One region of the Bifidobacterium dentium JCM 1195 genome, then DNA from elsewhere that is predicted to be linked to it. Evidence: riboswitches for the same ligand, from Rfam matches in the RefSeq annotation. Region 1 holds a riboswitch; each other region holds the start of a gene.
The links. Region 1 has a riboswitch for thiamine pyrophosphate ahead of BBDE_RS10195 (TenA family protein). Riboswitches for the same ligand answer to the same signal wherever they lie in the genome.
Positions count from the first base shown of each region.

Region 2: linked by a shared signal. The riboswitch ahead of BBDE_RS07695 (hydroxyethylthiazole kinase) and the one ahead of BBDE_RS10195 (TenA family protein) in region 1 are both predicted to bind thiamine pyrophosphate.
Region 3: linked by a shared signal. The riboswitch ahead of BBDE_RS06445 (ECF transporter S component) and the one ahead of BBDE_RS10195 (TenA family protein) in region 1 are both predicted to bind thiamine pyrophosphate.

Region 1 is NZ_AP012326.1:2,439,191-2,449,993, reverse strand. Features, by position in the region: gene BBDE_RS10215 (ROK family protein) at 1-449, shown strand, start outside; gene BBDE_RS10210 (PucR family transcriptional regulator) at 483-2,117, opposite strand; gene gabT (4-aminobutyrate--2-oxoglutarate transaminase) at 2,266-3,600, shown strand; gene BBDE_RS10200 (4-hydroxybutyrate dehydrogenase) at 3,723-4,862, shown strand; TPP riboswitch at 5,082-5,184, shown strand; gene BBDE_RS10195 (TenA family protein) at 5,246-5,947, shown strand; gene BBDE_RS10190 (GntR family transcriptional regulator) at 6,166-7,656, opposite strand; gene BBDE_RS10185 (ABC transporter ATP-binding protein) at 7,798-8,802, shown strand; gene BBDE_RS10180 (ABC transporter substrate-binding protein) at 8,839-10,038, shown strand; gene BBDE_RS10175 (ABC transporter permease) at 10,044-10,652, shown strand; gene BBDE_RS11495 (ABC transporter permease) at 10,537-10,803, shown strand, end outside.
Region 2 is NZ_AP012326.1:1,785,958-1,796,760, reverse strand. Features, by position in the region: gene BBDE_RS07715 (LacI family DNA-binding transcriptional regulator) at 1-609, opposite strand, end outside; gene BBDE_RS07710 (thiamine-binding protein) at 685-1,059, opposite strand; gene thiD (bifunctional hydroxymethylpyrimidine kinase/phosphomethylpyrimidine kinase) at 1,126-1,968, opposite strand; gene thiC (phosphomethylpyrimidine synthase ThiC) at 2,056-4,623, opposite strand; gene BBDE_RS07695 (hydroxyethylthiazole kinase) at 4,795-5,706, opposite strand; TPP riboswitch at 5,698-5,810, opposite strand; gene BBDE_RS07690 (MerR family transcriptional regulator) at 5,870-6,292, opposite strand; gene BBDE_RS07685 (aldo/keto reductase) at 6,436-7,296, shown strand; gene BBDE_RS07680 (glycine--tRNA ligase) at 7,529-9,004, shown strand; gene dusB (tRNA dihydrouridine synthase DusB) at 9,014-10,243, shown strand; gene ftsZ (cell division protein FtsZ) at 10,392-10,803, shown strand, end outside.
Region 3 is NZ_AP012326.1:1,479,788-1,490,590, reverse strand. Features, by position in the region: gene ligA (NAD-dependent DNA ligase LigA) at 1-1,741, shown strand, start outside; gene BBDE_RS06450 (Mrp/NBP35 family ATP-binding protein) at 1,827-2,951, shown strand; TPP riboswitch at 2,987-3,092, shown strand; gene BBDE_RS06445 (ECF transporter S component) at 3,120-3,731, shown strand; gene BBDE_RS06440 (ABC transporter ATP-binding protein) at 3,836-5,329, shown strand; gene BBDE_RS06435 (energy-coupling factor transporter transmembrane component T family protein) at 5,326-6,150, shown strand; gene BBDE_RS06430 (LOG family protein) at 6,229-6,768, shown strand; gene BBDE_RS06425 (hypothetical protein) at 7,129-7,734, shown strand; gene BBDE_RS11420 (hypothetical protein) at 7,922-8,083, shown strand; gene BBDE_RS11645 (sortase) at 8,793-9,233, shown strand; gene BBDE_RS06410 (type I restriction-modification enzyme R subunit C-terminal domain-containing protein) at 9,507-10,277, shown strand; gene BBDE_RS06405 (AraC family transcriptional regulator) at 10,354-10,803, opposite strand, start outside.

The DNA.
Region 1 (10,803 bases):
GCGCCGGCGAGCTCGGTATGATGATTCCGAATTATGAAAACGGAGGGTTTCAGACCCTGCAAAACTATCTGTCCACCATCGTGCTGGCCGAAAGCTATGCGGAGGAATTGGACGTGCCTTCCGGGTCCATCGTGCCGGCGACGTTGTTCCACAAGCTGGATGACCCGCATGTGCGCAAAATCGTGGATCAATGGATCGACTATCTTGCCATTGCCGTGTTCAACATTACCGCGGTCGCCGATCCCGAATGCGTGCTGTTGGGCGGAGGCGTCTGCCGTGAGCAGCAGCTGTTGCCGTTGGTCAATGCGGCACTTGACAAGATTCCAGCATGGGATTCGTTCCGCACGTCCGTGAAGCGTTGCCGCCACACCAACAACGCCGGCCTGATCGGAGCCTACTACGCCTTCGAAACCGAAGTCGATGGCTTGGAGAAAGTGCCGATTCGCTGATTGCCGCCGTGCAACGCCGTTGTGCTCCGAATGTCACTTCAGCGTGCCGCCAAACCGTGAGAACCGGCATGCGTACCACAGTTCCGCGGTAGTGCCCGGATCGTTCAGATCGGCACCCAGCTCCTTGCCGATGACTCCCAGATATTTGGTCAGCGTATGCCGATGCATGCCGGCCATCCGCGCGGCCTCTTCGGTCCTGCCGCGGCTTTGCAGCCATGCCCACAGTACGTCGATGGCACGTACCTGCGTGCCTGAATCCGTTTCGTCGCTTGACGATTCCGTTGCTGGTGCGGCTTCCGTCGTTCGTGCCGTTCCCGCCTTGGTGTGCGGTCCGGTTGATAGGTCGAACGTGAGATTCGCAATCGGCGCGAGTTTGAGATCCGCGAACGCACGCATCAGCGACGGCTCCACCACGCCTTCCAGCGTCGCACCGCCCTCGCCGTCGCCGTACTGTACCAGCGCCTTGCCGCTGGTCAGTGCCTCCGCGCCCGCCTGATATGCCTCATGTCGCGCACGGGGCATATCGATCCAGGTCGCACCTGAGGATTGGCTCACGGTCAGTCGACCCGTGCGGGTCAGCTGCTGCGTCCACATCGCCGCATTCGATTGCGACACGATCGCCCACATATCGCCGTCCACAATGCCGAACACCACACGATTGTCGTTCTTCGCCACCGTACGTCGGAACGGCTCGAACAGCCGGCCGGCATCCTCCAACGCATCCTGCTGTCCGATAATGCGCAATACGGCCAACGGTTGCACCGGCAGCCCGTTCCATACGTCGTCCGCGAAACGACGCACCGATTGCGATTCGCCTTCCAGGCACAGCCTGGTCATGCTGGAGCGCAGGTGCGTGAGCGCACGATTGGATGCCGCTTCGCTGTTCACGGCCAAAGACAACAGTGAAGCGGCTTCCGCCACCAACGGATGGTCGATGGCGCCGCGCTCGCCTTTACGACCCGCGACCAGATAGCCCAGTGTCTGTCGGTTGGGAGAGGCCACATGAAAAATCGCAATGTCGTAGCCTTTCGCCACCGTGAACTTCGCCTCGCCGAGTACGCTGAACGCGAGCACGTCGCTTAAGGAGTCCATGTCGACCGGCAGCGTGTGATGGGAAGATTCAATGATGCCGCCCGCCGGATTGAGCAGTGCGGTCCAGCCGCCGATCAGTTCGGCCAGACGCGAGATGATCGTGCTCACCGGATCGAGCGAATGCACGCTACGGAGCAGCCGTTGCTGATTGCGGTACATTCGTTCCACGTTGCGATGCGTATCATCGGAGATGCCGCGCGCGATAGTTTTGGAGATGGCGATGAACGGTGTCGCCAATGGCACTGTAAACAAGGGCAGGCCGACCGCTTCGCATTGATAGATGAGCCATTGCGGCACATGTTCATGCTGGATGCCCAAACCGAATCCGACTCCACGTGCGCCAATCTCCGCAAGACGGGAGGCATATTCTCGATGAGCCGCGTCGGGCGTGCCGTCCGGCATTACCAGACCAGTGGTCAGTAACAGCTCGCCGCCCTCCAGATATGTGGTTGGGTCGGCTGATTCGGATACCTGCACCCATGAGATGGGGGAGTCCAGCGTCGCGCCGGAACCTTCCACAGCCAGTCGTAAGTTGAGGGAGCGTTGCTCAAGCAGATTGCGTACGGTAATCGCCATGGCTTCAGATTAGCCGGCCGACAGCGAATCATAACGGATTCGTCTATATTTTGACGATATTTTCGACAACTCGTCTATAACAAATTATGGGCAAACTTTCTAACGTGACAACCAACAGTGATGAGGAACGGATCGAAAGGAAGCCATCATGTCAGTCCCACAGGTAGCACGCAAGATCGTCACCGCCATTCCGGGCCCGAAGTCCGAAGCCCTCAAGGCCGAACATACCCGCTATGTCAGCGCCGGCGTCGGCCAGGGCATGCCGGTGTTCGCCGAGACCGCAAGCGGCTCCACCATCACCGACGTGGACGGCAACCGCTTCATCGACCTTGCCTCTGGCATCGCCGTGACCGGTGTCGGCAACTGCGCGCCGGAAGTCGTCGCGGCCGTGCAGGAGGAAGTGGCTAAGCTCACCCACACCAACTTCGCCACCACCCCGTACGCCAACTACATCGAGGTGTGCAAGAAGCTCGACGAACACACTCCGGGCGACTTTGCCAAGAAGAGCGTACTGGTCAACTCCGGCGCCGAAGCCGTTGAGAACGCCATCAAGATCGCCCGCAAGTACACCGGCCGCTCCGCCATCGTAGTGATGGAGAATGCGTTCCACGGCCGCACCAACCTGACCATGGCCATGACCACCAAGTCCATGCCGTACAAGCAGGGCTTCGGTGCGTTCGCCCCCGACGTCTTCCGCGTACCGTTCTCCTATCCGTTGCGCGACGACTTCGGTGCGGACGGTGCGGCCGCCGCGAAGGCCGCCGCCGCCAAGATCGAGCTGCTGGTCGGCTCCGCCAACGTGGCCGCCGTGATCGCCGAACCGATTCAGGGCGAAGGCGGCTTCATCGTGCCGGCCGAAGGCTTCCTGTCTGGATTGGCCGAATGGGCTCACGCGCATGACGTGCTGTACATCTCCGACGAGATTCAGGCAGGCTTCTGCCGCTCTGGCAAATGGTTCGCCTGCGAGTACGACGGCGTCGTTCCTGACCTGATCACCACTGCCAAGGCACTCGGCGGCGGCATGCCGATTGCGGCCGTGACCGGTCGCGCCGAGATCATGGACGCCGTGCAGCCCGGCGGCATCGGCGGCACCTACGGCGGTAACCCGGTTTCCTGCGCCGCTTCTCTTGCGGCAATCGGCATTATGGAGGAGCAGGATCTGCCGGCAAAGGCCGCACATATCGGTGAGGTCGTCGAATCCGTACTCGGTCCGCTGGTCGACGAAGTGCCGGCGGTGGCCGAAGTACGCGGCCGCGGCGCCATGATCGGTGTCGAATTCGTCAAGCCGGGCACCATGGAGCCGAATAAGGAGCTGGTCGGCCGCATCGCCAAGCGCACCATCCAAGAAGGTCTGATCATGCTGACCTGCGGCATCAACGGCAACGTAATCCGCTTGCTGCCGCCGCTGGTCATCACCGATGACGAGCTGAACGAAGCGCTGGCGGTACTCAAGGAGATCATCGTCGAGGAAAGCGCCAAGTAAGTACGCAATCGTTGCGGGCGAGCGAAATCGCCGATAACGAACCCTCAAGCAAACAGGCATAGAGTTGGCTGCAATCGCCGGAATGGGCGCGGTTGCAGCCAACGTTTTGGAAAGGACGCATCATGAAACTGTTGACGGTCGGACCCGACAACATCTACACCTACGATACGGTCAAGGAATTCTTCGCATCGTTCGAACTCGGACCGAAGGACCTGCTGGTCAGCATCGAAGTGATCTACAAGCAGTTCCTGGAACCGTATGCAAACGGTGCGAACGTGATTCTTGTCGACAAGTACGGCGCGCAGGAGCCGACCGATGTGATGATCGACGAATTCATCGCGGATGCGGGCAAATTCGACTATGACCGCATCGTGGCAGTCGGCGGCGGTGCCGTCATGGACATGTCGAAGGTCGTGGCGGTGGCCGGTGGTGCCTCCATCGACGACGTAATCGACCATCTGCCCGACTTCAAGCGCTCCGTACGCTTCGTGCTCGTGCCGACCACTTGCGGCACCGGTTCGGAGGTCACCGAAATCGCGGCCATCAATCGTACGCGCCTAGGTTGCAAGGCCGGAATCGCAGGCCCTGAGATGTTCGCCGACGATGCCGTGCTCGTGCCGGAGCTGCTCTACGGACTGCCCGATCACGTGTTCGCCACCAGCTCGCTCGACGCGCTCGTGCACTCCGTGGAATCCACGCTTTCGCCGAACTCCACGCCATACACGCGCATGTTCGGCTATGAGGCCATGAAGATGATCATCTCCGGCTATAAGGCCGTTGCCGAAGCCGGTCCCGCCGGTTCGCCGGAGCGCCGCGCCAAGCGCAACGAACTGATGCGCGACTTCCTGATCGCCTCCGACTATGCGGGCATCAGCTTCGATACCGGCGGGTGCGCTGCCGTGCATGCGCTGAGCTATCAGCTGGGCGGAAAATATCATGTGCCCCACGGCGAATCCAACTACGCCATGTTCACCGGCGTGCTACGCAACTATATGGAGATCAAGCCGGAAGGCGAGATCCTTAAGATGAACCAGTTCATCGCCGACATTCTCTGCTGTGACGTGGCCGATGTGTATGATGCGCTGGAGACGCTTATCAACAAGCTGTTGCCGAAGAAGGCGCTGCATGAGTACGGTGTGACCGAACAGGATCTGCCGGAATTCGCCGATCGCGTGATCAAGACGCAGGAGCGACTCATGAAGAACTGCTTCGTGCCGCTCGATTACGATCGCGTGCTCAAGATCTTCAAGGAGCTGTACTGATTTTCTTGGGTTGCGGCGTGATACGTCCGTAGCGTGTACAGAGGCGGATTGATTTCGAGGTGGTGCCGTTTTCTTGGGCTCCCTACTGGGGGTACCGGGGATGGCACCACTTCGGTTTTCAACGTAAGGTTGATCATTCCCGTTCACATGATCGCAATGGGATTCTGCTGGCCGGTATGTGAAATTCCGGCATAAGGGCGCATATGCCCGTGTATTATCGGGCACAGACACGGGGGCCGCAAGGCTGAGAGGAAGCATCCGCTTCGACCGTTTGAACGTATACCGGGTAATGCCGGCGCACGGACGTCTCTCTTGTTTCCCGTGCCTTTATGCATGTCGTAGGCGGTGCATCCGTCGGCGGCATCACTAAGGAAAGGAAAATCATGACCATTCACGTACCCGAAGCGCTGGAGCCGGCGCGCGGCGACTACGCTTGGTTGGGCGCGGAGTCGGACTCCGTCGCCGACCGGATGTACATGCTGAATACCGAGGATTGGCGAGAAGCCATCAACTCGCGTTTCGTCAACGAGCTGTTGGATGACACCCTGCCGGAAGAGATATTGAAATCATATTTGATTCAGGATTTCAAGTTCTACAACAACGGCATGATGGCCCGGCTCATCAAGTTGGCTCCGCGTCAGGAAACCAAGGACATGCTCGCCGCCCAGTCGCAATGGTTCGCGGACAACGAGGCCACGTATTTCCAGCATTTCCTCGAGGCCTACCACGTCAGCCAGCAGGAGTATGACGACACCGAACAGACCCAGGCGAACAGAGATTACGGTGCGTACCTCGATACGTTGTCCGATAAGAGCTGGCCGGAACTGATCACCGCGATCTGCTGCATGGAATGGCTGTATCTCGCATGGGCCAAGCGCACGGTCGACGCCGGGGTCGTGCAACAGGTCCCGGCACACAAGGGATGGGTCGACCTGCACGAAGGCGCGCATTTCCGCAAATGGGTCGGCGATCTCATCGCGCTGGTCAACGAATACTGCTCCATCGACGGTCCGGAAGCCGAGGTATTCCGCACCATCGTGCATCTGGAACGCCGCTTCTTCGACGATTCCTACCCACAGGACTGATTCTGCGGGACATCCTGTATCGGTTTCAGTGGGTAGCGTATATGAGATGCAACGTGTTCTGATATGCGCGGAATCCACCCGGACTGCTGTGGGGCCATCGGGCCGGTGGCCCCACAGCAGTCCGGATGTACTGATTTTCTTGGGATGCTACGAGATTCACAGGTAAAATGGAAGGCCAGCGTCATGGTGTCGGCGGAACTAGCCTTCCGCTACATTACTCAGAACATGAGCATGATCAAGGATTCCTGCTTCTTGCTTGTAGTCGCGTTTGAGGGGGCCAGCGCGCCGCAATCGATGGTGGCTTTGGCGTGTGTATTGTTGAGATCTGCTACCAGATCACCGCATAGTAATGATGTGTTGGTGGAAGCCAGCACACGTTGTTCATGACTGATAAGTGCGGCGGGACGGTCGAGCCGAAGCAGCTGTTCGCATACTTCATGTTCTAAGGTGGCGGCGCTGAGGTCCAAACCGGCCACGCCTGCGAAGTGGTGGTCCACATAGAAGGGGCGGCTGAGAGTCAGGGTGAATTCGTTGGAGCAGATGTAGTCGATATATGGACCGGTGATGTGCAGTCCGTCGGTGTTCTTCGGGCCGGTCCACCAGTCTTGGACAGTGAAATTGTAGAACGATGCCGACTGGGGATTGTCGGAAATGCGCAATGGACGGATTGTTGCCTGATTAGTTTGATTCCAACGTGAGGTCCACCAACAGGAGTGCCATGGAGCATCGGGCAGAAAATCCGGGGAGGGAATCAGACCCGCACCGATGATTCTGCGATCCTGTTCCAAGGCGGGATGTGTGAGGCGTTCGGCGAGTGAATCGAACTCTTGCTTGTTGATAATGGAGTGCGCGGTCTGCCTGGTGATCTCCATCTCCCAATCATGTAGCGTCTTTGCGTAGACGTTGAACAGGTCGTGAATCTGGTGGGACACCTCAATGGGAGTGGTCGGCGATAGCGTGTTTTCGACGTGCTGCTGCTGTAGGGCGAGTTTACGTTCGACCAGCCATGAAAAACCGACCTTGATGATGTCGGTGATGCGCCGTTCGAAGAGCTGATCCTGATTGGTGGAAAGCAGGTGTGCCGCGTACTTGTATTGCTTTGCCAGAAAGTCGATTTGCTCTTTGTCTGCAAAACGGAGCCAGAGCAGATGCTTGAGTTTGTCTTGCAGGTCTATCAGGGAATTCACCAAGTGCGGTGATGTGGTTGCCGCTGCGATTTCGATATGCAGCTGCATTTCATGATGACCATGCGTGAGATAGTTGTCATTTTCCGTTCCTGCGGTTTCCAGATCATTGACCAGGGATTGAATGGCTTCCAGAATGGCATTTCTTTCGCGTGCGGACGCCTCTTCGGTGGCTAGCCGTGCCGAGCTTGACACCAGTGCGATATATAGTGCGCGATGATCCTTGATCTCCATGGTAGGCATGCTCAACAGATTGGATTCCAGACGCTGGATGTTACGTGACGGACTTGATGTGATGAAACTTCCGCCGTCACGTCCTCTTCTGGTCTCCACCAGATCTTCGGAACGTAGCTGTTCCAATGCCTCGCGTGTGGTGATGGGGGAGACTGCGAACATGTGGGCCATCTCGCTCTCTCCGGGGAGCTTTTCCCCGTTTTTCAGCATTCCCGATTCGATGGCCTGAGTCAGGCGTTCCGTGATAAGTTCCGCCTTGGTGGTCTCGTCTAGCGGTTGAAAGATGCTCATACGGCCAAGGGGTGTATTCATATCTAGCAGTGTAGCAATGATTTCGGGAAGTTTATGGTGTTTTCTTCCATGTAATATGCGAGCCACATTTTTTAAACATATAAAACTATATGATTCAAATGATAAAAAGGAAGGTTTATAATGGACGCAATTACAATTACTGACGTCACCAAAAGATTCGGCTCTTTCCTTGCCATTGACAATCTTGATATGTCCATTAGGGAAGGCGAGTTTTTCTCCATGCTCGGCCCCTCCGGTTCAGGAAAGACCACAACGCTTCGTCTCATCGCAGGATTCGAGAAGCCGACCAGCGGAACCATTGAACTCGCCGGGGAGAATGTGACTGACAAGGCTCCGTTCGAGCGCAACGTGAATACCGTGTTCCAGGACTATGCGCTGTTCCCGCATATGAGCGTCGTTGACAACGTGGCGTACGGTCTGAAGGTGCATGGGGTCGATCATGCGGAACGTTACGATCGCGCCCACAAGATGCTCGATCTGGTACAGCTCGATTCCAAAGCGAATAACAAACCAAGGGAGCTTTCCGGAGGACAGCAGCAGCGCGTGGCCCTGGCCCGAGCGTTGGTGCTTGAACCAAAGGTGCTGTTGCTTGACGAGCCGCTGTCGGCATTGGATATGAAACTGCGCCAGCAGATGCAGGTGGAGCTCAAGCAACTGCAGCGAGACCTGCACATTACCTTCGTATTCGTCACCCATGATCAACAGGAGGCCATGGTGATGAGCGACCGAATCGCGGTCTTCAACAAGGGTCGCGTGCAGCAGATAGGCACTCCGGCGGAGATCTACAATCATCCGGCGAACAGTTTTGTTGCGAGCTTTGTGGGAACAATGAATTTCATTCCGGAAACGATTGTTATGGCGAACGGGTTCTCTGCCGGTAGCTATACCGTACGTCCGGAACGTATCGTCTTCGTCGATGCTGACGACGATCCCGATATGGTCACGGTCGAGGGACAGGTGACTGATTGCATCTACTTGGGTACGGAATATCGAATTCTTATCAAGCTCGCGACTCGTGAAACATTCACGGTCGTACGTCCTGTAGGCGAGACGGTACCGGAGAGGGGGGAGAACATCAGACTCGCATGGCGTAAGAACGATCAGATTCTACTGGAGGAGCACTGATTCCGCAGTGGATCGATGCGAAAGAGAGGAAGCATCATGAGCAAGAACAACAAACACATCATCAAGCGGGCCACGGCCCTGGTATTCGCAGCCGCAGGTGTCATCGCGATGACGGGTTGTGGCGCGACAAGCGCGGGAAGCAGCACGAATGGCGGTACGGCCGTGCAAAAACTCGGCGAAGCGGAAGGTGAAGTCTCGATCCTGGCATGGCCGGGCTACGTGGAAGACGGTTCCGACGATCCGGATGTGGATTGGGTATCCGAGTTCGAGCAGGATACCGGTTGTCAGGTGACGTCGAAGACCTACGGCACCAGTGATGAGGCGTACAACCTCATCAAGACATCGGACAAGTACGATGTGGTCGCGGCATCAGGCGACCTTACACTACGACTGATCAACAGTGGGCTGGTGCAGCCTGTTAATACCGATCTCATCCCCAATTACAAGGATGTGTACAGTTTCTTGAAGAACCGTGATTTCAACACGGTGGACGGCAAGAGCTATGGCGTGCCCCACGGTTACGGCGCGAATTTGCTGATGTACAACAAGTCTGATTTCTCCAAGGAACCGACTTCCTGGGACGTGGTGTTTAACCAGTCCAAAGCCAGCCAATTCAGCGGCAAGGTTACTGCATATGATTCCCCGATCTACATCGCCGATGCGGCGATCTATCTGATGGCCCATAAGCCTGAACTGAAGATCAAGAATCCGTATGCCCTAGACGAGGATCAACTTCAGGCCGCGGTTGATCTGCTCAAGGAGCAGAATGAGAACGTTGGCGAGTACTGGTCCGATTCTCTTAAGCTTGCCCAGGCCTTCCAGAGCGGTGACACTGTGGTTGGCACCGGTTGGCAGGTGGTGTACAACCAACTTGACTCTTCAAAGTTCGGTATCACCACTCCATCCGAAGGCGTTACCGGATGGAGCGATACGTGGATGATTTCTTCCAAGACCAAACACACCACCTGCGCCTATAAGTGGTTGGATTATATCGATAGTCCGAAGGCCAATGCTCAGGCCACTGAATACTTCGGTGAGGCTCCGGCCAACAAGAATGCCTGCCAGTATGCTTCCGACGGTAAATTCTGCGATGTTTATCATGCCGGAGATGAGGAGTTCGAGAAGAAGATCTGGTACTGGAACACTCCGATCAAGCAGTGCATCGACGGTCGTACGGACGTCAAGTGCACCGATTATACCGAGTGGACCAAGGCCTGGCAGGAAATCAAGGGCTGACCATCATGAAACAGCGAGCGAAAAAGCCTGTTTCCTCGTTCCTCTACAATCATCCGACACTGCATCGTTGGGCATTACTCGTTCTGCCGGTCGGTTGGATGGCGTTGGTGTACGTCGTCGCCTTGATTGCCTTGCTCATCACGGCACTGTGGTCAGTCAACGAGTACACCGGCGCGGTGGAGATGACTTGGACCTTCGATAACCTCATCCAGGCGTTTACCGATAGCCTGTACCTTACGGTGACCGAACGTACATTGTTCATCGCGGTGTTGGCGACGGTCATCGACATCGTTCTGGCGTTCCCGATTGCCTTCTACATGGCGCGGATGGCGTCGCCACGCGTGCGCAAGTTGTTGGTGATACTCGTCTCTACGCCGTTATGGGCTGGCTATCTCGTCAAAGCATATGCTTGGAGATCGGTGTTGTCCGGTTCGGGTGTGCTTGACATGATATTTGCGGCCATTCGGCGGCCACTCGCCCGGATATGGTTTGTTCGCGGTGATTCTTGTGGAGGTCTATCTGTGGCTTCCCTACGTGATCACCCCAATCTACACGGCGTTCGAGCAGGTTCCCGAATCCTTGTTGGAAGCGTCGAGCGACTTAGGTGCACGTAGTGGCGTTACCATTCGCAAAGTACTGCTGCCAATGATTGTGCCGGGTGTGGTCGCCGGTTCCATCTTCAGTTTCTCGCTGTCGTTGGGTGACTACATTGTGGCCGGCATCGTAGGAGGAAAAACACAGGTTCTAGGCAATATCATCTACACC
Region 2 (10,803 bases), 650 kb from region 1:
CAATGCGGCGCGGTAGCCGGCAAGACGACCGTCCTGGGCGATCATGTTCTCGGAGCAGCCGACATAGGCGATACGTTCGCAACCGGCTTCGATCAGACGACTGGTGGCATCGTAGGCGATTTGGAATTCGTCCGGTTCGACGCTGGGGAGTGTGTTGTTCGCGTCGGTGGCATCCACCAGCACGACCGGATAATCGGACAGGCTTTTCGGCACGGTGGCGATGCGGTTCGACATCTTCGAATAGAAGAAGCCGTCCACGCCGTACCGCTTCAGTGCGGCGATCTCGCTTTCCTCGCTGGCCTGTCCGTCGGTGCTGACGGTGATCAGCATATAGCCGTAGGTGCTGGCCGCATCCTGAGCGCCCAGAATGATGCCGCCTGCGTACGGAGTGGTCGCGACCTCTTCGCTGATGAACCCGAGGATGCGGGTCTTGCTGGTACGAAGGCTTCGCGCCAGAGGATTGGGCTTATACCCCAGATCGGTGGCGGTCTGACGAACGCGTTGCGCGATGTCGGGCTTGACACGCCCGACATCGCGTTTATTGAGCACCAGGGAAACGGTGGATACGGACACACCGGTCTTTTCGGCAATTTCCTTCATCGTCGTCATAAGGGCAACACTATACCTTCCCTTATTCCGGAGGATTGCATTTCTTGAGAAAACCGACGGTGTGTCAGTGCCGCATCATTGTTGGTCGCCGGAAAGAATCTCATCGACGAGTTCCTGCTTGGCGTGAATCTGGCCTTCGAATCCGGGACGGATGTCAAGCCTGATCACCACGTCGGTACGGTAGCCCTGTCCGGCGAGCTTCATGGTGGCATCGCGGATCACCTTGAGCACATCGTCGATGTCGCCTTCGATGTTGGTGAACATCGCATTGGTCTCGTTCGGCAGTCCGGATTGGCGAATCACGTCGACCGCCTGCGACACGTAGGTGGATTTTTCCGGACTTGCGCCGGCAGGGGAGATGGCGACGGCGGCCAAGGTGTTGATATACGGCTTGCCGGTTGCCGGGTCGACCGGCACCTCCTGCCGTTCGGCGTTGCGATCAAGGGACATGGTATTCCTTTCTTCGGCTCGTCTTTTCATTATGATTCAGCTTATGCGATGGTTCAGCCCGTACGGTCAGCGCCACCGCCACGCGTGGTCCATCGGGCCGGAGCCATGGCCGAGATCGAGCTGCGCCTCCAAGGCGCCCGTCAGATACAGCTTGGCATGGTCGACGGCGGTCGGCAGATCCTCGCCAAGCGCCAGATGCGATGCGATGGCGGACGACAGCGTGCATCCGGTGCCATGCGTATTCGGATTATCGACGCGATGACCCGTGAACCAGGTCACTCGACCGTTCGGCTCGACCAGCACGTCACTGGCATCCTGTGTGCCATGGCCGCCCTTGACGAGTACCGCACAGTCGAAATGATCCGCTAGCAGATGCCCTGCCACCGTCATATCGGCGGGTGTGGAGATGCTTTCGCCATTGTCATAGTTGATTGGCTGCGCGCCCTGCGTGACGGCCAGATCGCACAGCGCCTGCGTTTCCGGCATGTTCGGCGTGATCACCGTGGCCAGCGGAAACAGTTGGGAAGTCAGCGCCGCGATGGCGTCATCCTCGATGAGTTTGGCTCCGGAAGTGGCCACCATCACCGGGTCGAGTACGACGTTCGTGGCCTTGTGGAAGGTCAGTCGATCGGCGATCACGTCAATCAGCTCGACGCTGGAGACCATGCCGATCTTCACCGCCAGCGGTGGAATGTCCTCGAACACGGCGTCGATCTGTGCGGCGAGCATGTCTGGTGGGGTATTCGTGACCATGCGCACGCCGGTGGTGTTCTGCGCGGTCAGCGCCGCGATGGCGGTCATGCCGAATACACCGTTGGCGAGCATGGTCTTCAGATCGGCCTGAATGCCCGCGCCGCCGGAGGAATCCGATCCTGCGATGCTCAATACCGGTGGCAATGTGCTGGTCATGAATGCTCCTTTGTTATCTTGTGATTCCCATGGATGAAGCTGCCGTGAAAGGGCCTGGGGATGGTCGGGGAGACCGTTTGCTCTGGCTCATTGCGCGTCGGCCACGAGCTTTTCCTGCGCCTCGGCATTGCCGAACTTCCTGCGGATGTTCTGCGAGATGGCCATCGAACAGAACTTCGGACCGCACATCGAGCAGAAGTGCGCCATCTTCGCCGGTTCGGCGGGCAGGGTGTCGTCATGGAAGGCGATGGCCGTGTCCGGATCGTAGCTCAGATTGAACTGGTCGAGCCAACGGAATTCGAAGCGCGCCTTGCTCATCGCGTTATCGCGGTCGATGGCATGCGGGTGGTGTTTGGCGATGTCGGCTGCATGGCAGGCGATCTTATAGGCGATTACGCCCTGTTTGACATCATCCTTGTTCGGCAGGCCGAGGTGCTCCTTCGGCGTCACATAGCACAGCATGGCGGTGCCGTAGCGGGCGATCTCCACACCGCCGATTGCCGAGGTGATGTGGTCGTAGCCGGGGGCGGTGTCGGTCGTGAGCGGGCCCAACGTATAGAACGGGGCATCCTTGCAGATCGCCTTCTCCATTTCGATGTTCATGCGTACGGTGTCGAACGGAATGTGTCCCGGGCCTTCGATCATCACCTGCACGTCATGCTCCCATGCTCGCTGGGTGAGCTCGCCCAAGGTCATGAGCTCCGCGAACTGCGCCGCGTCGTTGGCATCCGCCAGTGAGCCGGGCCGCAGGCCGTCGCCCAGAGAGAACGCCACGTCGTACTTGGCGAAGATCTCGCACAGCTCATCGAAATGCGTATACAGGAAGCTTTCCTGATGATGTTGCAGACACCATTCGGCCATGATCGATCCGCCCCGCGAGACGATGCCCGTCATGCGGTTGGCGGTCAACGGCACGAACCGCAACAGCACGCCGGCGTGGATGGTCATGTAGTCCACGCCCTGCTCGCACTGTTCGATCACGGTGTCGCGGAACAGCTCCCAGCTGAGTTTGGAGGCGTCGTCCTCCACCTTTTCAAGCGCTTGGTACATCGGGACCGTGCCGATCGGCACGGGGGAGTTCCTGAGGATCCATTCGCGGGTGGTGTGGATGTCGTTGCCGGTGGAAAGATCCATCACGGTGTCGGCTCCCCACTTGGTGGCCCATGTGAGTTTCTCCACCTCCTCGTCGATGGAGGAGGTCACTGCGGAATTGCCCATGTTGGCGTTGAGCTTGGTAAGGAATCTCGAGCCGATGATCATCGGCTCGGCCTCGGGATGGTTGATGTTGCACGGCATGACCGCGCGACCTGCGGCCAGTTCGGAACGTACCAGCTCCACGTCGCAGTGCTCGCGTTCGGCAACATAACGCATCTCCGGTGTGATGATGTCGTGACGCGCATACCACATCTGGGTGATCGGATGGTCCTTCGCCTTAAGCGGCTTATGCTGGCGGCCACGCCATTCCTTGGATGCCTTGCCGCGTTTGATGGCGCGTTTGCCGTCATCCTCGAGATTGCGCCGACGGCCCTCGTACTCCTCGACGTCCCCGCGATCGCGGATCCAGTCGAGACGTAGCGGCGCCAGTCCTTCCTTCGGGTCGCACTTGGGACCTTCGGTGTTGTAATCCTTGAACGGCGCGTTCGGGCCTACGCCTGGAGTGTCGGACAACTTGATTTCGGTATATGGCACTTCAAGGTCGTAGGAGCCGAATCGGTTTTCGAAATGTACTGGCGTGGTTTTGCGGACATGCGCCTTGTCGCGCTGCTTGGAGCCGCGGGCGGCGATGTCTACGCGCTGCTGCTTGGCCAGTTTGGAAGAGGCCTTCGCTTCCTTGGCGTTCGTGAACTTCCCGTTGTTGCTCTCCGTCATCTGCGTATCGGTGGTCGTTGCCGTATCCGCCGACTGCACTCGCGGCGCGAAGCCATGCTTCGTTTCCCCGCGTACGGCCTTCCAACGGGTCACCATCTCACGGGTGGCCGCCTCCGGATCGTCCGCACCGGCGATCGCCGACACCACGAACCAGCCGGCCGCCTTCGAACGGGCCAGCATCTCCATGTCATCGGCCGTGACGCCGCCGCCGACCACGACCGGAAAATCGCTCGCCGTGCAGATGGTGTTGATCTGATCCTCGTCGAGCGTATTCCCGGAACCGTCATTGCCGCCTACGGAAGCCTCCGGCTTGGTGGTGGAGACATGCAGCGGTCCGGCGCCGATATAGTCGATGCAGCCATTCGGCAGCTCGTTGATAAGCCTCACCAAGCTTTCGGTCTCGGCGGACAGGCCCACGATGGCTTCCTCGCCAAGCAGCGCGCGGGCTTCACGCGGTTCCATGTCGGTCTGCCCGATATGCACGCCGTCGACCTTGATGCCCTTGTTACGGGCCTGCCAGACCACATCCACACGGTCGTCGATCACGAAGGCCACGGCATCGGACTTGCCGTTGTCTTCGATGATCTGCGCGATGTCCTGTGCCATGAGCGTCAGATCCTTGGCGTCCGTATTCTTGGCACGCAGCTGGATGAAGGTTGCGCCCCCACGCAACGCGTCATCGACCACGTCCGTGATGGGACGGCCCTTGCAGTCCTGCGGGCCGACCACGAAGTACGCGCTCATGTCGAAACAGTCGCGCATCGACGCGTATGGATAATCATTCATTGTTGGTTCCCCCTTGTTTGTGGTAAGTAATCCAGAAGTCTTGTGATGATGTGATGTCGGAACTACCGGTCTATGCCGCCGTACGTACACGATTTTGCTGCCATCGCACGTTGCCATGCATGATGGCCGGGCATCGAAGGAACGATGCATGCGTGACGTGCGGTGGAATCGTCAGTCCTCGATGATTTCGGAAGCGGCCACCTGCTCGGCGGTCACATTCCACAGGGCATCGAGCAGTGCGACCTGGAAGGATCCCGGTCCATTGGATTCCTGCTCGGCGATTTCGGATGCGCGATTGTAGAGCAACGATGCGGAAATGGCTGCGACCAGCGGTTCGGAGACCGCCAGATACGTTGCGGTCACGCCGCCCAACGAGCAGCCGGCGCCGGTGATCTTCGTCATCATCGCGCTGCCGCCGGGCAGTCGGAAGGTATGCTCGCCGTCGGTCACCAGATCGACGGCGCCGGATACGGCGACGGCACCCTTGCCTGAAGGCGAGTGCTTCGCCAGGTGACGCGCCATGCGCTGGGCGGCCTCGATCGCGGCGTCCACCTCGTCGACGGCCTCCACGCCTGCCGGACGGGTGCCGGAAGTAACGGAGTCGGACGTGGCGAGTCCCCACATCGCGTCGAGTGCGATGATTTCACTGGCGTTGCCGCGCACGATGGTCGGCGGATACATGCGGAAGGATTCGAGAATCGCGGTGCGCGTCTTGCCGATGCCGGCGGCAACCGGGTCAAGCACCCAAGTCTTGCCGTTCTTGTGCAGCTCGTAGGCGATCTGAGGCAGCGCTTCCTTGTAGAACGGCAGGAGCGTGCCCACATTGATGTAGTTCGATCCTGCGATTTCGGCGGTGTCGATGATGTCATCCGGCAGGAAGCTCATGGCCGCGGTGCCGCCCGCCGCAAGCTGGGCATTGGCTACGAGGTTGATGGTGACGAAATTGGTAAACGACTGCGCCAGCGGCGTTTGCTCACGCACATCGTTGACGGCTTGCGCGATCCGTTCACGTAGTGCATCTCCGCATAGTGCATCGATAGAGGCACTGCTATATGAGGTATCGATATATGAGTTGTCACTCATGACGCTGCTCCCTACGTTGGTCCTAACCAACAGGTTCAAAGGGTCAGGCTTGCCGCCTTTCTCAGCTTTCGACCATCCGCCGAAAAGCTCCCCTGCATGTACAAAGTGCTTTTAACCTATACGCGCCCCTTGACAGTGCCGTGTTTGAGACGTCACGTCTATGTTATTGGCGTGGGGCGCTGTCCGGCCTGCGTCTGAGTTCGGCAAGGATTCCGGGGGATGGGGTTTCTCCTGCAAGCAAGATGTCGTAGTACTGCTGCTTTTTGTCGATATAGTCGATGTCTCCTTGGATTTCGGTAAGTCGTTGTTCGAGGACGGCCCTCTTCTGCGCGAGTATTTCCTTGCGTTGCGCAATAGTGGAATCGCCTTCTTGGCAAAGTTTGGTGTAGTGTTGCATCTCCTTGATACTGAGGCCGCATCGTTTCAAACAGTTCAAACCGATGATCCATGCAATGGCTTGGTCGTCGAAGATGCGATGATTGCGTCCGTCTCGCCCAACCGCGGGAACGAGTTCGGAATTGCAGTAGAATTTCAGCGCTTCATAGTTCATGCCGGTGAGTTCGCATGCTTGCTTCATCGTGTACATGGTTTCCATTGTCGGTAGTTTCTGTCGGTAGTTTCTACCGGCGTGTTGCCGTTTGACCGGTAGTAACTACCGGATTCTAATGTGGAGCATCACCGACCGGCAAGCCGTCGGTCGCAAATAGTGATCTCATGGAAGGGAATCAAATGGAATATCTGAAACTTGCCAATGGCGTTGAGATTCCGAAGATCGGCTACGGCGTCTTCCAGGTCGGCAAAGAGGACGCTCCTCGCTGCGTGCGTGAAGCCATCGAAACCGGATATCGTCACATCGACACCGCACAGTCGTACTTCAACGAAGCGGAAGTCGGTCAAGGCATCAAAGATTCCGGTATCGACCGTAAGAATCTGTTCCTGACCACCAAGGTATGGATCAGCAATTACGGCTATGAGAATACCCTCGAATCCATTGACGTGTCGTTGAAGAAGCTCGGTACCGATTATCTTGATCTTGTGTTGCTGCACCAGCCGTTCTCCGACACCTACGGCGCATGGCGCGCGCTTGAAAAGCTCTACAAAGACGGTGTGATTCGTGCCATCGGCGTGAGCAACTTCTATCCGGATCGATTGGCCGATATGGTCGCCTTCAATGAAATCGCCCCGATGGTCAACCAGGTCGAGACCAACCCGCTTAACCAGCAGATCGAAGCCCATAAGAACATGCTTAAGCGTGGTGTGGCGCATGAGGCGTGGGCGCCGTTCGGAGAGGGCATGCAAAACATGTTCTCCAATCCGACCCTAGCCAAGATTGGCGAAGCGCACGGCAAATCCGTGGCGCAGGTGATCCTACGTTGGCTTACCCAGCGAGACATCATCGCCCTACCCAAGTCCACGCATAAGGAGCGTATGGAAGAGAATCTAAACATCTTTGATTTCTGTCTCACCGACGACGAAATGAAGACCATCGCGGGACTCGACACCAAGACCAGCCTGTTCTTCCATCACGACACCCCCGAGGCGGTCGACCGCTTCGTCGGCTACGTCAAAGCGCGTGCGGGCCGCGAGTGAATCGCGGTGAGCATGCTGCGAAAACAAGGCATTCGGGTCAACCGAAATCCTTGCCATTGACCATATGATTGAAGGCATCGCCAACATATGGTTTCATGCGTGTGACGTATGGTCGGGGGAGATCATTCTGCGGTACGGATTCCAGTTAGACAGCCCCGTCTGCTGTCAGTGCATGCCGGTAGGCTGTGCGCTTGTAAAAAGACCCCAAACCGTTCAAACCAGAAGGTGCATTGTGGCTGTATCCAAACTCGATGAAGTCGTATCCCTCGCGAAGCGTCGCGGCTTTGTGTTCCCCGCCGGTGAAATCTACGGCGGAACCCGTTCCGCATGGGATTACGGTCCGCTTGGCGTCGCGCTGAAGGACAATATCAAGCGCGAATGGTGGCGTTCCATGGTCGTCACCCGAGGTGACGTGGTGGGCGTCGACACGTCCATCATCCTCCCGCCGGCCGTGTGGGTGGCTTCCGGCCACGTGTCCGTGTTCAACGACCCGCTGATCGAATGCCTCAACTGCCACAAGCGCCATCGTGCCGACAAGCTTGAGGAGTCCTATGCCGAAAAGCATGGCGACAAGCTGCCGGAGAATGGCCTGAAGGACATCGTGTGCCCGGACTGCGGCACCCGCGGCAACTGGACCGAACCGCGTGACTTCAACATGATGCTGCGCACCCATCTCGGCCCGGTCGAGGACGAGAACTCGCTGCACTACCTGCGTCCGGAAACCGCGCAGGGCATCTTCGTGGACTTCAAGAACGTGATGACTTCCTCGCGTTCCAAGCCGCCGTTCGGCATCGCCAACATGGGCAAGTCCTTCCGTAACGAGATCACCCCGGGCAATTTCATCTTCCGCACCCGTGAGTTCGAGCAGATGGAAATGGAGTTCTTCGTGGCTCCGGGCACTGATGAGGAATGGCACCAGTACTGGATCGATGCCCGCACCCAGTGGTACATCGACCTTGGCGTCAAGCCGGAGAACCTGCGTCACTACGAACATCCGAAGGAGAAGCTGGCCCACTATTCGAAGCGCACCGTCGACATCGAATACAAGTTCGGCTTCCAAGGCTCCGATTGGGGCGAGCTCGAAGGCGTGGCCAACCGTACCGACTTCGATCTGTCCGCCCATGCCAAGCATTCCGGTGAGGATCTGAGCTACTTCAACCAGGCTACCGGTGAGAAGTATGTGCCGTACGTCATCGAGCCGGCCGCCGGCCTGACCCGTTCCCTCATGGCCTTCCTCGTGGACGCCTACGATGTCGACGAGGCGCCGAACACCAAGGGCGGCGTCGACAAGCGCACCGTGCTCCGTCTTGACCCGCGCCTGGCCCCGGTCAAGGCCGCCGTACTGCCGTTGAGCAAGAAGCCGGAATTGCAGTCCGTGGCCCAGAACCTGGCCGATGACCTGCGTCAGCACGACTGGATGATCGACTACGACGAGGCCGGTGCCATCGGCCGTCGTTACCGCCGTGAGGACGAGATCGGCACCCCGCTATGCGTGACCGTCGACTTCGACACCCTCGACGATCAGGCCGTCACCATTCGTGAACGTGACACCATGCAGCAGGAGCGTGTGGCCCTCGACAAGGTGGCTGATTACGTGGCCGCCCGCATCGGCGAGAAGCACGTCCGTTACCCGCAGGTGCCGGTCGAGATGGGCGGCGAGGCATGGCCCGAGTCCGTCAAGATCGCCGAAGCCGGTGGTCTGTACTAAAGCATTCGTATGCCCGATAGCATTGTGACAGCCTACGAGGAATCCGACGTGCTCGATCCGCGTACCGACGCGGCACGGCCGTCGGTTCCTCCCGTTATCAGGCCCGTCGATCTGGGGCCCGTGCATGTCGCCACTCCGGTCGTGCTTTCGCCGATGGCGGGAGTCACCAACTGGCCGTTCCGTGTGATTTGCGAAAGCTACGGTCCGGACGGTCTATATGTGGCCGAGATGATCACCGCGCGTGCATTGGTGGCCCGTAATCCCAAGGCACTGCGGCTGTGCCGTTTCGCTCCCGGCGAGAAAATCCGTTCGCTGCAGCTCTACGGCGTGAATCCGGCGATCGTGGAACAGGCGGCGAAAATCGTTATCGACGAGAACATGGCCGATCATGTCGATCTCAATTTCGGTTGCCCCGTACCCAAGGTGACGCGGCGCGGCGGCGGATCGGCACTGCCTTGGAAGACGGATCTGTTCCGTGAGATCATCCAGCGCGTGGTCAAGGTCTGCGATGCGGCGAATGTGCCGGTGACGGCCAAGATCCGTGTCGGCATCGATCATGAGCACGAGACGTTCCTCGAGGCCGGTCATATCGCGCAGGAGGAAGGTTGCAAGGCCGTGACCCTGCATGCGCGCACCACCGCCGAATACTATGGTGGGCATTCCGATTGGAGCCGTATCGGCGAGTTGGTCGGGGCATTGGACATTCCGGTATTCGGCAACGGTGATGTCTGGGGCGCCAACGATGCATTGGCCATGGTGTCCGAGACCGGTTGTGCGGGAGTTGCCATCGGCCGCGGCTGTCAGGGGCGTCCATGGCTGTTCGCGGATATCAAGAATGCATTCGCCGGCAGCGACGAACGCATCGACCCAGCTTTGGGGGACGTTTGTACGGTGATCGAGCGTCACGCCCAGTTGCTGACGGAGTTCTATGATGGCGACGAGCGGATGGCCGTTCATGATCTGAGAAAACATGTCGCGTGGTATCTCAAGGGGTTCCCGGTGGGTGGTTCCACGCGTCGTGCGTTCATGGAATGTGAAAACCTTGAGGATGTTCGCCGAGAGATTGGAAAACTTGATCCTGACATTCGGTTCCCCGAGCGGGTGGTAGACAAACCGAGGGGGCGCGTGCGCTTTGCCAAGAAGGTCCATCTGCCTTACGGATGGTTGGAATCCCGCGAAACAACGCATGCCGAGCGGCAGGCGCTGTTCGGGGACGATCCGATGGATGCGAGCTACTGAACGGCGGATTCCGTCCGGACCTTGGAACGAATGGGAAACGTCGGTGAGATAAAAAAGTCGGCGAAACGCCGGTACACGCCCGGAAAAGTGCGCGTAATATCAGTCCGTCTGCGATAGAGTTATGCGTAAACGTGAGTGACAGGAGACAATGGTGAGCGAGATTGCCCAGACTGACAATTTCAACGACAAGACCAACATCAAGGTCGTCGGTGTCGGTGGAGCCGGCGGTAATGCCGTCAATCGCATGATTGCCGAAGGTCTGCAGAGCGTTGAGTTCATCGCGATCAATACCGATGCAAAGGATCTGCTGCGTTCCGACGCGGACGTCAAGATCTCTTTGAACGATGCCTCGAGCCGTGGCCTCGGCGCAGGAGCCGACCCGGAGAAGGGCGCCAAGGCCGCCCAGGATCATCAGTCCGATATCGAGGAGTCGCTCAAGGGCGCCGACATGGTGTTCGTGACCTGCGGCGAAGGTGGCGGCACCGGTACCGGCGCCAGCCCGATTGTCGCACGCGCCGCGCACCAGCAGGGTGCCTTGACCATCGCCGTGGTGACTCGAC
Region 3 (10,803 bases), 960 kb from region 1:
CGAGGCATATGCGCTGTATGAAAAGTGGGGCGTGCCGGTTTCGCCGCATAATCGCGAAATCACGTCGTTCACCGACATTCTTGACATGATCGACTACTACGGCGAACATCGCGGCGATATCGAACACGCGCTCGACGGCATCGTCGTGAAGGTCGACGATCTTGGATTGCAGCGCGCGCTCGGTGCCACCTCACGTGCGCCGCGCTGGGCCATCGCCTACAAATACCCGCCGGAAGAGGTCAACACCGATCTGCTCGACATCACCGTGCAGGTCGGCCGAACCGGCCGCGTAACCCCGGTCGCCATCCTGAAGCCCGTATATGTGGCCGGTTCCACCGTGTCACGTACCACGTTGCATAATCCTTTCGAAGTGGAGCGCAAGGGCGTGCTCATTGGCGACACCGTGGTGGTACGCAAGGCCGGTGACGTGATTCCCGAGCTCGTGGGCCCGGTGCTCGAGCGCCGCAAGGGGCGGGAGGAGAGTCTGCACGCGTTCGTCATGCCAACGCACTGCCCGAGCTGCGGTGCCGAACTGGCTCCGGCCAAAAAGGGCGACAAGGACATTCGCTGCCCGAATGTGGAATCATGCCCTGCGCAGTTGACCGAGCGCATCATCAACTTGGCTTCCCGCAAGGCGTTCGATATCGAACATTTGGGCGATCAATCGGCGATCGCGCTGACCAATCCGGAGGAGGACCGCCCCGATTCCGTTGACACGTATGCGCCGGAGATCACTGAAATACTCGTCCAACCCGGCGAAGAGCCCGAACCCTACGAGCCGGTTGCCGGACTGCGGTTGCCGGATGCGCAGACGCCGGTGCTCTCCAGCGAGGCGGGCCTGTTCTCACTGACCGCCGCCGATCTGAAGGATGTGCGCGTATGGCGCGAGGCACCGATCATCGAAATCCATGAAACCGTCGACGTCAATACAGGCAAGACCAAGAAGACGCGCAAGCGTGTGGGAGGATCCGGACTGTGGCATCAGGTGCCTGCATTCTGGACCGCTCCGACCTCGGCCAGGAAACTCTCCGCCAAGAAACTTGCCGAACTGGAGGTGAACGGCGCCGCCGTTTCGGAATACCCAGAGTACAATGTGCCGGCCGACGCCGTAGTGATCCGTGAGGATACCAAGGTGTCGCGCACCGGCGTGACCAGCGTGCAGCCGGTGTACGTTCGCCCTGCTGAGAATACGCGCAAGATGCTCGACGAAATGGAAAAGGCGAGGCACGTGGATTTATGGCGTGTGCTCGTGGCGCTGTCGATCCGCCGCCTCGGTCCGCCGACCGCGCGCACCATCGCCACGGCCTTTGGCTCGCTCGACGCAATCGAACATGCGAGCGTCGAGGAACTTTCGGCAATCGACGGTATCGGACCGGAAATCGCCGAATCCGTGGTCACATGGTTCACTGCCGCACACGAACCGGGCAACTGGCGTGGCACGGTGTTGGATGCATGGAAGACCGCCGGCGTGGGTGTGGTGGCCGAAACCAACGATCTGCCGCAGACCTTGGCAGGCAAAACGGTGGTGGTCACCGGGTCATTGGTCGATTTCTCCCGCGACTCCGCCAAAGAAGCCATTATCTCCCATGGCGGAAAGGCGGCCGGCTCGGTCAGCAGGAAAACCGACTGGGTGGTGGTCGGAGAGAACGCCGGATCCAAAGCCGCAAAAGCCGAGGAATTGGGCATTCCCATGCTCAATGAGGACCAGTTCAAACAACTGCTGAGCAGCGGTACGGTGTGATGCAGTTCTCGTGAGCAAAACCTACGAGGCTCTGGCATGCCGCATGCATGACCGCTAGGCTGGTACGCGGCAACAAGGAGGAACCATGACAGACGAGCGCATGATCGAAGCGCAAATCTACGAACGTCTCAGCAAGGTGATCGACCCGGAATTGGGTCGTTCCGTAACCGACTTGGGCATGATCGCTTCCATCGACGCGACGCCGGTCACAGGGGAGGACAACACATACGACGTGACCGTCGCCGTCGAACTCACCGTGGAAGGTTGTCCGCTTTCGCAGACCATCACGAATCAGATCAATGGTGCAGTGGCCTCATATCCGGATGCCACGTTGCAGCCTCATATCGAGGTCGGTTCCATGAGCCATGACAAGCTCACCCAACTGGTGGCTGGTCTCAAGGCGGAACGCAAACAGAACCCGTTCAACAAGCCAGGCATCAAGACCCGTATCTTCGCTATCGCATCGGGCAAAGGAGGCGTCGGCAAATCGTCGGTCACCGCCAACCTTGCCGCGACCTTTGCCGCATTGGGCTACGACACCGCGGCCATCGACGCCGACATCTACGGCTTCTCGCTGCCGCGATTGTTCGGCGTGCACACGCAACCCACCAACCTCAACGGCATGCTTATGCCGGTGACCGCCTGGGGCGTGAAGATGATCTCCATCGGCATGTTCGCCGGAGCCGACCGTGCGATTCTCTGGCGTGGCCCACGCTTGCAGCGTTCACTGGAACAATTCCTGTCGGACGTGTGGTGGGGGGAGCCCGACGTGCTGCTGCTCGACTTGGCGCCAGGCACCGGAGACATGGCGATTTCCGTGGCGCAAGCCCTGCCGAACGCCGAACTCGTGGTAGTCACCACTCCGCAGCCATCCGCCTCCGACATTGCGGTTCGCTCCGGTCTGGTGGCGCTGCAGGTGCCGATGAAGGTGCGGGGCGTGGTCGAAAACATGAGCTATTTCGAGCATAAGGGCGAACGGCTGAAGATCTTCGGAGAAGGTGGAGGCGAACGTGTCTCCCTCCAGCTATCCCAGAATCTGGGATACGAGGTGCCATTGCTCGCACAGTTGCCGCTGGAACCTGAACTGCGCGAGACCGGCGAGGCGGGACGTCCTGCGGTGCTGACCGAAGAAGGCGCATTGCGTACCGACGGTCTCGGCGCGACCTTCAGGCAACTCGCGGAATCGCTGATGCGTGTCCCGCTACGGTAAGGCGGTGGCGAAAATCGTGTGCCTTGTGTAGTATCTGTCACAGACACGGGGGCCGTTAAGGCTGAGAGGAAGCGAACGCGCTTCGACCGTATGAACGTATACCGGGTAATGCCGGCGCACGGACGTCTCTCTTTTCCCGTGCCTTGATGGAATAGAAAGGCACAATTCATGACTGGCATTCAGTCTTCCGCAGTAAAGAAGCACTCCAACAAGTGGCGCGTGGTCGATATCGTCGTGGCGGCCATCATCGCCGTCGCGTCCGGCGTGATCTTCTGGGCTTGGGATATCATCTACGCTGTTCCGATCGGCGCTTTCGACAGTCTGACACCTGGCTTGGGCGGTCTGTTCAACTTCATGTGGCTGTTCGCAGGTCCTCTGGCGGCCATCATCGTGCGCAAGCCTGGCGCCGCGTTCTTCGCGGAGACCGTGGCAGCGCTCATCGAGGCGCTCATGGGTAATCCGTTCGGCATCGGAGGCTCCCTGATCATAGGCATGTTCCAAGGTCTCGGTGCGGAAATCGGCTTCGCCGTGTTCGCCTACAAGAAGTGGAACATTGCCTCCGTCACCCTGGCCGGCGCGCTGACAGGCCTGTTCAACGGCGGCTATGATTGGCTCACCCATTCCGGCTGGACCGTGTTGCAGGGTAGCACGTTCACCATCTGCTGCGTGATTTCCGGCGCGGTGATGGGAGGTGCCTTCATGTGGGTGGTGCAGTTCGCTTTGGCGAAGACCGGCGTGCTTGACCGCTTCGAATCCGGACGTATGCAGGAACTGGTCTGAGCGCCGTCGCGCTCAAGGCGGGCGAGGGTTTGCGACGTACATGCCGCGTACGCCGCAAACCCTCTTCATATGGTCGGGGATACCGCGGATTGGAGAACCTATAGATGACGACGGATGAAGTCGGAACCGTGGTCGCAGCCGGTGTGAAGGCGGTTGACTGGGGATGGAGACATGCTTCGCGTAAGGATTTCGCGTTGCGACATGTCGATTTTGAAATCAAGCCGGGGGAGCGCGTACTGCTGCTTGGCGCATCCGGTGCTGGCAAAAGTACGTTGATGGCTGGATTGGCCGGCGTGCTCGGCGGCGATGATGAGGGCGAACAGGAAGGCAGCCTGCTGATCGACGGCATCGATTCACGTACGGCACGCGGCAGGAGCGGCCTGGTGATGCAGGATCCGGACGCCCAGACGATTCTTGAACGTGCAGGTGACAATACCGCTTTCGGCTGCGAGAATCTCGGCCTCGGACGAGACGCCATCTGGAAGCGGGTGCGTGCGGCCCTTGATATCGTGGGCCTAGACTACATGCGTACGGATCATTCCACACGTCGGCTGTCCGGCGGCCAGCGTCAGCGGTTGGCATTGGCGGGCGTGCTTGCCATGCATCCCGGACTGCTGTTGCTCGACGAACCAACTGCGAACCTGGATCCGGAAGGCGTGCAGGAGGTGCATGACGCGGTCAGGCAAGTGCTTGAGCGCGGCCATGAGACGATGGTGGTGGTGGAGCACCATATCGATGTGTGGCTTGACCTTGTGGACCGTGTGATCGTACTGGGCAGACCGAACGATGATTCGTATGAAGGCGGCGTCATTGCGGATGGCTCGCCTGAAGAGGTGTTCAACGCCATGGGCGATGTCCTCGCCGAAGGCGGGGCGTGGGTGCCGGGACGTGACATCGCAAGCTATGCCCCGACTCAAACCGGACATGATCGCGATGTGGTGCTGTATACCGATGATTTGAGTTTCGGTCGCAGCTTTCCTTTGGGAAAGCACATCGATGTGCGTTTCCATGCGGGGGAGGTCACCGCGCTTACCGGCAGGAACGGCGTGGGCAAGTCCACCTTGGCCCTGACCTTGGCCGGTCTGCTCAAGCCGATTGCCGGCCATGTGCGCGTGGCTGATTCCATGATGCCCGCGCATCGTGAGAATGATCCGTTCACATGGAAAAGCCGCGATCTGCTTGGGCGTATTGGCATGGTGTTCCAGGAGCCGGAGCATCAGTTCGTGGCATCCAGCGTACGGGATGAAGTGGCGATCGGGCCGAAATCCATGGGCAAATCTGATGAGGAGGCCTATGCCATCGCCGACGAGATGCTGGAACGCATGAATCTCAAACGGTTCGCACCGGCCAATCCGTTCACGTTGTCGGGGGGTGAGAAGAGGCGGCTTTCGGTGGCGTCCATGCTGGCGGCGGCGCCGAAGGTGATCATCATGGACGAACCGACGTTCGGACAGGATTTCACCACATGGATGGAAATGGTACGTCTTATCGCCGGTGCGCGTGACGCGGGTTCCGCGGTCATCATGGTCACGCATGACGAGCCCTTGGTCAAAGCGTTGGATGCGCGCCGCATCGTGGTAAGTGAGGAGGGACGATGATGGAAACCATTGGCGTTGTGGCCCATGAGGAACGTCATGATGAGCCGCGGGCGACGTCGCCGTCATGGTTCATTGCGAAACTGAATCCGGTCAGTCGTTTCATCGGAGCTATTCTGCTATGCGTGCCGATGTTCCTATCATTGGACGTCGTCTCCGCCTCTGCGGCACTGCTGATCGACCTCATGCTGCTGTGGATCGGTGGCGTGAATCCATTGACGGTACTGCGGAAAACCTGGATGGTATGGATTGCCGCGGTAGGAAGTTTCGTTTCCGTGACCTTGTATGGCACCGCTTCCGGGGCGACGCTGTTCACATTCGGTCTTATGGCGGTGTCGGAAGGCTCGTTGTATGCGGGTGCTGCGACGTTCCTGCGTGTCGCCGCCATCGCGGTGCCCGGCGTGATTTTCGCGCTTGGGCTCGATCCGACCGATCTGGCGGATGGTCTGGTGCAGATTCTGCATTTGCCGTCGAGATTCGTGTACGGCGGTCTGGCCGGCATGCGCATGGTTACATTGTTGCAGGATGACTGGCGTGCGTTGGGCCTGTCCCGCCGTTCGCGAGGTCTGGGCGACGGAAGCGCCATCAGACGCGTGTTCCTGCAGGCCTTTAGCCTGCTGGTCGTGTCGATTCGTCGCGGAACCAAGCTTGCCACCGCCATGGAGGCACGTGGATTCGGCGGCGACGTTCCGCGCAGTCAGGCGCGTACGTCGCGCTTGCATGGGGTCGACTGGCTGTTCTATCTGATCTGCATGGCAATACCGGCCGCGGCGTTGCTGCTCGCATACCGTACCGGATACTGGCATTGGTCCTTCCGTAATTGATGCCGAAACGGTTTGGTCGGCCCGCATGGAAGACACCCCTTCTTGTAGACTGGTCGGCGGACGGAAAGCGAGACATGCATGAACATTACGGTGTACCTGGGGGCACACGAAGGCAATGACCCTGCGTTCAAGGAAGCCGTCGTGGAACTGGCGACGTGGATATCCGAAAGCGGCAACAGGCTGGTTTACGGCGGTTCCGATGAGGGGCTGATGGGTGTGCTCGCCGATACGGTCATGGCGACCGGTGGCGAAGTGACCGGCATCGAGGCGCAGATGTTCGTGGACCGAGGCGTTGAACATAACGGTCTCACCGAATTGCATGTCGTATCGAATATCACGGAACGTCGCACCAAGATGATCGAACTTGGCGACGTGTTCATCGCCTTTCCCGGCGGCACCGGTACGCTTGAGGAGGTTAGCGAGGTCGTTTCGAAGATCTGCCTCAACCAACTGACCCAACCTTGCATCTTCTACAATCTCAATGGTTTCTATGACGATATGAGGTCGTTGCTCGATCGCATGATCACTGCAGGATTCTCCACTCCCGAACGTCAGCGCGGCATCTATTTCGCCGATGATCTCAAGGAAATCCGGCGCATCATCGAGGAGCGTCCATAAGTCGATGCCGATGGCATGAGGAATGCCGCGGCGCATGACATGCAGCCGTCCCGCCATTAGGTGGGGCGGCTGTTTTGCTAATCACGGAGAAATGCAGAAAGCACGATTTAAACCGATTCTTACGGGAAGAATTACTTCTAATATTGGGATATGGCTGTAAAATGTTTTGCGCAGAATCCTGTTTTGTATGACGAATGGCCTAGGCTGTAGGTATACGAAACCGTAAGAAAGGATAATCCGACATGCGGGGAAGACCCACTGAGGAGGAGCTGAGAATAATACGGAAGGAGTACCGTCGCTGGGTGGAACGAGACGAGCGTATGTCATGCATGGCTCTCCGCTGCTATATGGAACGTCTTGATGCTGAACGTCGCACGCGAATTACGATGGGTTGACCTGAGCCTAGATCATTGGGATGACATCGCCCCCATGCGATGCGCCATTCCGGTGGAAAGAGGGTCAGGGGCAATGGCGACGGCCATCAAGGTCGGCGATCGGTTCCTTCAACCATGGGAGTACGAGGTCGAATGCATGATCTCGGCGCTTCCTTATACGGTGAGCGGCGAGAAGGACCGAGTGCGGCTTTCCATGCGCATGGTGGATTGGAAAACGGATGAGGTGACGTCCGTTTGTTGGATTCGTCTCGTGGATGGCGGTACGTGGTTCAATGACAGGGGACACTACCATATCTCGGCACTCGCCCGCTCGGTGGACTGCAGGGGAATCCGAATGGGGTTTTTCGCATTGCGTGATGCGCTGATATGTATCAAGAGTAACGCCTTGCGGAACAAGCGTAGTCCGTTGGTGACGGCGTATTCCGACTATCGCGACGAACGAACAGTCGAATTGTTCCGCAAAATGGGCTTCACCACCGAGTACGAGGCCGGTCTGTATGCCGGCAAATACCGTCTCTTCACCATCAATCTTGACGACAGTCCGATTCCGGACGACCTTGAGGATTTGTGACGGCGCACTGCTCGTTATGCTTGGCGTGTGTCGGTGCCTCCCGAATCCGGAACTGATCGGTACGAATCCAGATGGTGAAACTGATCGTCATGGCGCGCGACGAGGGTTCCGCGGTGATCATGGTCACTCACGACGAGGCGTTGGTGAAGGCGCTCGACGCACGAAGCATCAACGTAAGAGGGGGAGAATGACGATGGAGAAACGGTTGGAAACCATCACGGTGGATCGTATCGCGCAAAACATGGCCAGTATGGATCGCCACGAGTTGCGTGCTCATGCTGGGGTAGCGCTTTCCACGGCGTACTTCACCGGCTACCGGCATTGGGCCTTCTCTAACGTGGGTCAGTAGCCGGCGCGGGCGATCCGTCATCAAGCCGGTCCTTTCCGACTGATTCGAGGCAATCGCAAATCAGCAGGGAAGGACCGGCTTTTTGTGCGCCCGGGTTGCCGTTGGCTCCGGTTGACATCATGTTTCGAATGACTGCTATGGCGGAGCGTCCGAAGTGTCTCCAAACGCTTTGTTCTTCCTCCGCTGTGCTGCAGTCCACATCATATCGGCGTGTCGGAAGACGGTTGCAAGGGTGGAGGTGAAGGTGGGGTAGGTTTCCAACAAATCTCACTTTTACCTCCGGTAACAAAGGGGATAAGTCAAAGATCGTTGAAACTTCAACGGTTTCATCATGTTAGTCCGAGTTCTCGAAAAGGATTTGCGCGATCTTGTGGAGGTTCTGGATTATGAAAGAAGCCTAGACACGCATACCGTGGCGAGGAGAGAAATGAAAGCAAAATTCGGAGGGCGCATGCGGCATCTGCTGGGGATCGTGCCGGTGATTGCCTTGTGCGCATCCATACTACTGGCGTCTTCGGTCGCTCAAGCCGTGGATGGAACTCATCTTCCGATACTGGCCAGACCGTTTCCATAACGATCAACAAGAAATGGCAGGGAGACGCGGGGTGCGAGGGCAAGCGCCCCCAGGCTCACTGTCGGTATCAAGAACAAGCAGACCGGTGCTGTGGTGAAGACCGTCGAATTGACGTCCGACGAGTTCTATATTCGCGTGTCGAACAAGACGCTCGCCTACAAGGTGGACGACGTTCGCACCGTGCTTCCCGAAGACGTTTCATCGCTGTCCATCGAACGTGACAAGGACTACGTGACCTTGGCTACCTACACGCCCTACGGAATCAACGACTACAGACTGCTGGTAAGGGAAACTCGAACGAAATACGTTGCCGAACGAGAGAAGAGCACAGCCAAGAAGACCGTGGTCGCGGGAACCTGGATATCCGATTACGCGAAGTCCATCGGCATCCGGGCGGCGTTTCTAGTGGTCCCGGGCGTCGTCGCGGCAATCCGAAGGTCCACGGCGAAACGGGACCGCTCGCGGGAGCCAGCTGTCAAGAACCTTCGCGAAAAGCAAGGAGTATCCGCAAGGAAACTGACGAACAGAAAATCCATAAAGGTTCAGACAGATTCCAATCCGAATGATGCCGCATGATTGTTTATGAATCCATCGATGATGAGATTCGCCACCACATAAAACGGGCAGACGCACCTTTACGAGTACAAGACGGTTGTGGAGCCGGACCGCTACCTCGTACCGTTCTACAATATCGAGACCAAGACCAAGTTCGCAAACGAAGGCAATCACATACGATGATCTGTCTGAAGCCGACAAGGAACGCTATGAGAACGATTTCGGTAAGGATGATGGAGAGGAAGCATCGAGGTACCTGACCATATCAATGCTGAATTGTTGAACGGATTTATCATGAACTCCGACACAGTGGACATAGTGTTGCAAGAACTCATGGAGCGCGGCATCAAGACCAAGGGCGGCGAACAAATCGGCAAGACCATTCTTCAGGTCAAGGCACAGGAGAGGATGGTTAAACGGATTGCCGATGATTCGGAATACCTCGATGGTGCTTCACTTGAAGAGTTGGAACGGATTCGAGTTACGTTGCGTGGGCTGATTCGTTTCATCGCGGATTCCAACGCTAGAAGGACGATTATCACGGATTTGAAGGATCCAATCATTGCTCGAGTGGAGGGGCAGGATTTCGACATCACCGAACATTACGAGGATTGCAAACAGAAAGTCAATCGGTACATCAATGAGCATAGCGACGATGATGATATCCGAAAGCTTCCCTACAACGAGCCTCTATTCGGCGAGGACTTCTCGAATCTGGAGAACACTCTGATTTATGAACTCGGTTCCGAGGAGGAATATCAGAACGCGTTTGACGACGTTCCGCTCGGATTGTTGGTGCGACGCATCGTTAAGCTTGACCATCAAGATACCATGGATGCGTTTGGCGAGTTCATCAACAACCATTCGCTCAGTCCGTCGCAGAATGCCACGCTGAACAGGATCATTAGTTATGTTGAACAGAACGGATATATCCAGTTCGAGCAGCTGACTCAGCCGCCATTTGATGGGCTGAAATCCTTGATTTTGGTGTTTGGCAAGGGATTGAAGGACCTGAAGGTAGGTATCGATCGATTGAACCATAATGCATTGGTTCCTACCGCGTAATGTCTCGAAGGGAATGCGTTCGGGAAGCTGAGTTTTCAACGCGGCGGCGAAATTGGGTTATTCTGTCCGTCGCACGTCAGTCCCGTTCATTGTTCCGGTTACGGTATTCCTGCGCGCTCATCGCGCGCTTGCGTTGCATGGTGTTCTGCAAGGCTCTGGTGTCGGGAAATCCACATTCCTTTGCGATGGCGGCCACGGAAGATGATGAATTCAACAGTTTTCTGCAGGCGTCGTCCAGCCTCAATTCGGTCAGGAACTCCTTGAATGTCGTTCCGGTCGCCTTACGGAACATGCGGCAGAAATGCTCCCTGCTGTAGCCGAATTCCCGGGCTACGTCGGCCGCGTCAATTCTTTGCCTGTGATGCGAGGTTACATATCCGATGATCTGCATGGTGATATTGCGTCCAGAGCGTGTCAGTTCCGGACTGCGTGTTCCGGAAACGAATTTCGAATACAGCAGGGACAACAGCTCATACAGCAGCATGTTGAGTTTGAATCCTCGGATGCTTTCGTCGGATCGTTGCCA